One region of the Candidatus Avoscillospira sp. LCP25S3_F1 genome, then DNA from elsewhere that is predicted to be linked to it. Evidence: riboswitches for the same ligand, from Rfam matches in the RefSeq annotation. Region 1 holds a riboswitch; each other region holds the start of a gene.
The links. Region 1 has a riboswitch for cobalamin ahead of ACTQ33_RS12765 (class I SAM-dependent methyltransferase). Riboswitches for the same ligand answer to the same signal wherever they lie in the genome.
Positions count from the first base shown of each region.

Region 2: linked by a shared signal. The riboswitch ahead of ACTQ33_RS00020 (hypothetical protein) and the one ahead of ACTQ33_RS12765 (class I SAM-dependent methyltransferase) in region 1 are both predicted to bind cobalamin.
Region 3: linked by a shared signal. The riboswitch ahead of ACTQ33_RS15380 (homing endonuclease associated repeat-containing protein) and the one ahead of ACTQ33_RS12765 (class I SAM-dependent methyltransferase) in region 1 are both predicted to bind cobalamin.

Region 1 covers NZ_JBQKJT010000014.1:37,726-39,925, reverse strand. Annotated here, with positions in the region: gene ACTQ33_RS12770 (ABC transporter substrate-binding protein) at 1-305, opposite strand, end outside; gene ACTQ33_RS12765 (class I SAM-dependent methyltransferase) at 356-1,180, opposite strand; cobalamin riboswitch at 1,289-1,490, opposite strand; gene ACTQ33_RS12760 (alpha/beta hydrolase) at 1,652-2,200, shown strand, end outside.
Region 2 covers NZ_JBQKJT010000001.1:1,376-3,575, forward strand. Annotated here, with positions in the region: gene ACTQ33_RS00020 (hypothetical protein) at 234-830, opposite strand; cobalamin riboswitch at 935-1,156, opposite strand; gene ACTQ33_RS00025 (homing endonuclease associated repeat-containing protein) at 1,161-1,610, opposite strand; gene ACTQ33_RS00030 (cysteine-rich small domain-containing protein) at 2,137-2,200, opposite strand, start outside.
Region 3 covers NZ_JBQKJT010000025.1:24,950-27,149, forward strand. Annotated here, with positions in the region: gene nikB (nickel ABC transporter permease) at 1-108, opposite strand, end outside; gene ACTQ33_RS15380 (homing endonuclease associated repeat-containing protein) at 136-1,137, opposite strand; cobalamin riboswitch at 1,231-1,458, opposite strand; gene ACTQ33_RS15385 (hypothetical protein) at 1,975-2,200, shown strand, end outside.

The DNA.
Region 1 (2,200 bases):
CAAGGAATGGGGGCGGCTGTTTCATCCTGGGTAATCAAAGGTTCCCAGACATAAAGGATCTTGCTGCAATAATAGCCGTCTTTTTCACCGGGCGCCAGATTGCGATATCCGGCCAGCACGATTTCCGCATTTGGGTCCACAGTATCCTGGGACTGCTCCTGTACCGTCTGCCCGGCTCCGGTGCTGCCTGACGTTTCTGTCCCATCGGTGGCAGAATCACCGCCGGAACAGCCCAAAAGCCCCAAGGAAAGAATCATCGTGAGAAAAAGTGCCATAATTCGTTTTTTCATATTTTTTACACCCATAGAAACTATTACCTCCTAAATTGCTCTTATCTGCCCGTTAAGGCAGCTGTTTACATACGTATGGGCTTCCACACCAAAAGTTGGGAGTCAAACGGATACTCACACACCCATTGCGTTCCCTCCCTGCGGTGAAACGGTGATAACAGATCCCACAGCCGCTCCCGAGGACAAGGTGCCATCAGGAATTGCTCCGCCCTCCGTAAGATCGCTTCCTTGTCGGCATAACGATATGTCCGATGATTCGGAATATTTATCATTTTGCAGGAAATCCCCAATGAAGTGAGCACCTCACCCAATTCCCGACATCCCTGGCGAGTGTAGCGGATCGGAAGGTCAGCTGCTTCCAGGACCGGCAGCCATGGAAATTCTGGTGGGCAGTTCATGCCGATTACACACAGATGACCGGCATGATCGTTCATCTTCTGCAAAAAATGCTCGGGCTCTTCCAAACGATATAGGCAATTGTAACCAAACACCAGGTCATGAACGGGAACTTCCGCATCTTCCCAGGTAGAACAGATCGGAACGATGGGATTCCAGGGTGCGGATCTGCTGCTGATATAGGCCAGATTATCGGGAGAAATATCCACACAGGTGACTTTTGGAAATGTACGGCACAGCGACAGTGTATAATTTCCCCAGCCCGGCCCGATCTCCAAGACAGAATGAATGGGCAACGGCTCTGTTAGAGCGCTCAGAGCCTCCCATACCGCTGTTGCATAAGCATCTGGCGGCGGTGGACCATCGGCCATGCGCTTGCGCCAAAACGCCTGCTCCTCTGCTGCGCTCTGCGCCCGCACCGGCAAATCTCCATTTGGAAAACGCAGGCCTCGACGCCATCTGTTGCCTGCATCTGTGTGCGTCACGTTGATCACTCCCTCCAAAATAAGACGCAAAAATCGGGCCATTACTGCATAAAAATACAGTAATGGCCCGATTTTGCCAATACAAATACAATGCTTCCTTCCAAATGCACGTGGAGTATGGAAACAATCCAGCAGGCAAGTCTTCTGACTTGTGGATCAACACCTTCGCAGCCTTCCCGGTCACAGGACCAGTGGCATCTTTGCGTCGGCTCCTCACTTACAGCGGCGGCTCCGTGTGGGATTTGCACCCAGCTTCCTTCTTCGGCTTCTCACTGTGTATTTTTCACATCTGAGAAACACCTGCGCCCGTAGTATAGCACAGTCCACAGCCATTTGCAAATCTTTTTATTGTGAAAATCTCTTACTGTTCCTCCATGGAATGCTGCTCAATAAAATGGATTTCCTATACCTTGACACCTTTTCTTAAATGTGGTACTCTTTGGTTAATTAAGACTAACCACCGCACAAGGAGGAGCAAACATGCAGGAATTTGACGCCTTTGACCGTCGGTTTCCCCTGCGGCAGATGACCATTGGCGGAATCTCCTTCCCCTATCGCCATCATGTCCATAGTCAAAATCGGGAAACTCTGCTGCTGCTGACCGGCGGCATCGGGCTGTCCGATCTGTTTTTTCACCATTTTGCAGCATTTGCAAAGGATTTTTCCGTACTCACCTGTGATTATCCCCTCCACTGCACTACCATGGCCCAGCTGACTGACACTTTAGCCCAGCTGCTGCGTACCCTGGGCATCCGGGCCTGGCTGGTGGGCCATTCCTTCGGCGGCGTGGTGGCCCAGCTGCTGGCCAGACGCCATCCGGATGTGGTAGCCGGTCTGGTTCTGTCCAATACCGCTTCCCTGGCAGCAGATATGACACCGAAAACCCGCGCCTCTCTGTTGGCTCTGTTGGAGAAGGAGGAACGCTATCACAGCCAGATGCAGGCCATGCCCTTCGCCCTGATCAAACCCATGCTGCGGCGGGCCATTCTGAAAAAGGCTGTCGGTCTAACACCTGCCCAGCAAAAGACT
Region 2 (2,200 bases), on a different contig from region 1:
AAAAGTGGACTGGGCGGCGGCAGGACTGGAGCCTGATCCACGCTCAGATGGCCATCTATTTTGCCGAGCGTATGCCCGAGTAACACCGCCGGGGCCGGATGTCAGTGACAAGCTGAACGGCTCCGCCACCCTTGACATCCGCCACCACCGGCGTTATGTTGTTGAAAAGGCGAAACGGCGGCAGCCGGATTTCCCCGGCTACCGCCCTGAATAAATTTTGCTCTATTCGCACCTTAAATGGTGTTTACACGGAATTTGGGATTGACCCCAATACGGGATGCACCATCTGACTCGGTGGCAATACCGTACTCTGCTATATCATAGGTAAAGAGGCAGTTTTTGATGGTACCGCCCGTCATGGTTCCAGCAAACCCCGCCGAGACATTATAAGAAAATGTCTCAACACCAGACCAACAGTTATTCACCACACCGCCATCTATGGCAAAAGCCAACGCTCCGGCTGCATTCTCTACCTCCACTGCGCCGTCCAACAGCAGGTTCTGCACATTACCGCTCAGCTCATTGAACAGCGGCTGACCGGCCAACGTGATGGTGTGGCCATCACCGTCCAACGTGCCGGAAAAGTCGATGGCAGTCCATTCGTGCAGTTCGATATCTGCACCGAGTTTATACGCGCCGTGCCCCATGTTTTGCAGCGCATTCTGGTCATCAATGACCCACTCTGCTTCTCTCTCCGCACCGGCTGTATGCAGGAGGTACTCTGTCTCTACAGCGGCGGTGCCATTCTCCGACGCGGCCTCCGCATGCACCGGAGCCATGCCGAGCAGCAGAGACAGCGCCAGCAGTATGCTTAACATACGTTTTTTCATAGGTTCCCAATTCTCCTTTGACTGTCGCTCTGTCAGGGCATAAAAAATGCCGTGACAGATCCCAATGATCGCCACAGCCGTTTTCCCATGGTTGGCCGCGTTGCGGCCGCTTCGCATTCCTTGTAGGTCTTCTGACTCACGCCTGCAGGGTCTTCCCCACGACGCCGGATCTGCCTTCCCAGTTTCCCAGTGACCGACTTTCGTCAACGATCCGGTATCTCAGCGCATACAGCGGCGGTTACCGTTCAGGATTCTCACCCGATTCCCTTGTTCATCCCTCCCTCTGCTACTGCCGAGACAGGGCCACAACAAATGCTCCCCTATTTACTTTTAAACAGAGTTCCCCCTTTCCATCTGCCACGTTTGAAATGCTTCTGCGGCAGCAATTACATTTTCCCAAGAGCGGAATCGCTCACAAAGGACTTTGGCTTGCGGTACATCCCGCTTGCGCGGCGGATACCCGAGGCGGCATCTGCGTTGCGTAACATCCTCCAATGCATTACAAATATCCGGCCGTTCCAGCAGCATTTGCTCCCAATCTGGGATCGTTAGATCCGGTACTGGTAATCGCCGCATTCCAGCTGCCCGCAGCGCTGCCGGCCAAGTGCCAAACCGGGCTTTCAGATAGATCCGATACAGAAAAAAAATCTCTCCCTGCGTTGGTGCACGCCCAATACGAATGGCCGCTTCTCGCAGAACATCCAACAGCTCTTGATCAGAATAGCTGGCATAGATGGCTTTACCAATGCCGCTGGACAAGGTAAAGGATTGATAAAGCATGCGCAATTCCTTTTCCTGGTTCTCCCCATCTGTTCGTTTTGTTTGGGCTTGCTGTGCTAAATTTTGTATGGTATCTCGATATCGCTCCAGCTCTTGCGGTGTCAATTTTGCTGGACGAGCCTGCCTTCGCTTGCTAACGGTCTACACCCCCTTTCGACTTTGGGACCTGCTGCCAATCCGAAAAATAAAAAATCCGGCAGACAATGGCGTCTGCCGGAAAAGCAGATATCCATTGCCGATCCCTGCAAATAGAAGCTTTGAACACATGAAATGCACAAAACCTCCAGCCATCCCCAAACATGGGCATGGCTGCAAAAATCGGCAATGGATACCACCTTGATCAATTACCATGGAGCAGGCTGACAATCCTGGCTTATGGCCGGAGCCAAATACAGTAGAGGTAAGACTGCGCCGGATTCACACCGGCTTGTCAGTTGGCATATGTCAAGCATATGACCTGCTCACAGCCCGTATTGTAACCGATTTTTGCAGACGTGTCAAGAACATATCCAGGCACTTTCATACGCTATGGCTGTTCTGATTCTTTCATCATTTTTTCCAGCTCAGGATACTTGCCTATGATGTCGTCA
Region 3 (2,200 bases), on a different contig from region 1:
TCGGACGGGATCGCCCGGCGACACATACATCAGCAGAAAGCTTAAAAAGCTGACGCCCAGCAGCACCAGAAAAATGTGGGCAAGCCGACAGCCTATTTTTCGTTTCATATGCATTTTTCACCTCACGAAAGCCAATCATCGCTGCTGGGGTTTTCTCGATTTTTCCTGCAGGCCCAGTTGAAACAAAGCATTGGCCCAGGAACCGCATACCTTTTGCAGCCGCATACGGACTTCCGGCGGCACTTCCCTGCGGCCAGGCGGATGCCCCAACTGCTGCGCCATCTTCCATACCAACTCCAAGTCTGCCTCGGTCTGCAGATCCAGCTTCAACAGTCGATAGTAGCAGTCGTACAGTTCCTGTCGATGGGACGCCCGCCGTTTCTCCTTTCCCCGCTGTAGCGGAGCATTCACAAAAGGCGTGATGCGCCGAACCGGCTCCAGATCGATCTGATAGAGGACATTCCGCCATGAGCCAAACCGCCGGAGCAGGGATTCCCGTAGGCTTTGTTCCACTTCACTCCGAAGGGGCGCCCGATTCAGCCCTTCCGCAAGGGCTCTCAGTTCTTGGAGCATATGCCGTTCCTCCGCCTCTAAGTTTTCCACTTTCTGCAGGCGGACCACAATCGCATCCTCCACCCCCGCGGCAGCTAAAACCTCTCCCCAGGTTCGGTACCGTTTTTTCAGTTTTCGGCATATCTCCGGCAGCTCCGACGGATGCGGAATCCGGCCCAGCTGTTCTGCCATGCTCCGAATCTGATCGAGCATCTGCTGGTACTCTTCTTTCTTCTGTGACATTTGTTCTGTGGATATTCCACCCCGACCTGCCGATCGGCTTAACCCCGCTGCACGCAATGCCCCCGGCCAGTTTTTAAACCGGGCTTTCAGATAGGTTCGCAAGATCCAGTGTACCTCTCCCTGGGACGGAGAATGCCCCAGCTGCTGGGCACTTTGACGCAGAAGTTCCGACAGCTCATCATCAGAAAAAGATGCATAAAGCTGTGCGCCTTCCTCTGTATCAACGGAGTAGCGCGAACCGTCTTTTTCCTCGGTCTCTCCGTGGAGCCTGGAACCTTCCGCAATCATGCTGAGCACCATCTTTTTCTGTTCCTGCAGCTGGTTTTTGTTGTTTTCTCCCATCGTTTCTGTGTCCCTCCCTAAAAAAAACGGCTGTGAACCCGAAGATCCACAGCCGTTTTTCTGCGCAGCAAATACCAAGTGCAGCGTCCCACACCTGGCTGATCTCTTTTTGTAGGTCTTCTGACTTGCGCTTGGGGCAGGGGTTCCCTGCCTTCGCCGGTCTGCTCTGCCTTCTCAGGGCACGTCCCCAATGGCGAACTTTCGTTAACGAGCAGCGGACATCACGCATACAGCGGCGGTTACCGTCCGGGATTCTCACCCGATTCCCTTGTTCAGCCGCCCGGATCTTTTCCTGCGGCCACAAAAAGTTTTATGTGATTTTAGCATAAAAAAACGGTCTTCCCTCTTTGGAAAGACCGTATGGATACAAAACAGCTACGACTCCCAAAAAATGCTCTCTAATGTACGATCACTGCCGGCTGACGTCTTACGACGAATACGGTCTGTCGCGCCGGATTCCCACCGGCTTATGATAAAGAGCACCTGTATTGTGTTATACAAGTTTCTCATCGTATCTGCTTGCTATTCACTTTCGTGTTTTATTGTACCGCAATGCTTTGCTGATTGCAAGTAAAATTTTAACCGATAACATCTTGAAAATCATGCAGCCAAATGATTCTGGTTTTAATAATGCTTTTTCCCCATTTAAAACTTTGACGATGGTACCCCAATGCATCTCGCATTTGGCCATTCTCAAGTAGACTACCAGATGTTCATCTGATAAGTAACCTTTTTGCCTCCATGTTTTATGGGGGCAGATTTTTTTATTTACAAAAAGTTCAATTTTCCGTGGGCACAAACTGCCGTTTTGCGGTGCGTATTAAAGGAGAAGGACAAATGAAAGAACAGCACTGTGTATCGACGAAACAATTGTATAAATTCCTTACTGCCTGTGGCGGGAACTGGCGCAACACCATCCATATCTCTGCGCAGGAAGGCTGCACCGGTTGGCTGCTGGCTGCGGATCGGAATGGAGCGCCCGTGTTAATGCGCGTAGATGCATTGGAACGTGGGATACAGGAGCGGATCGATACCAACGAGTGCAGAGGCACTTTGACGGAAT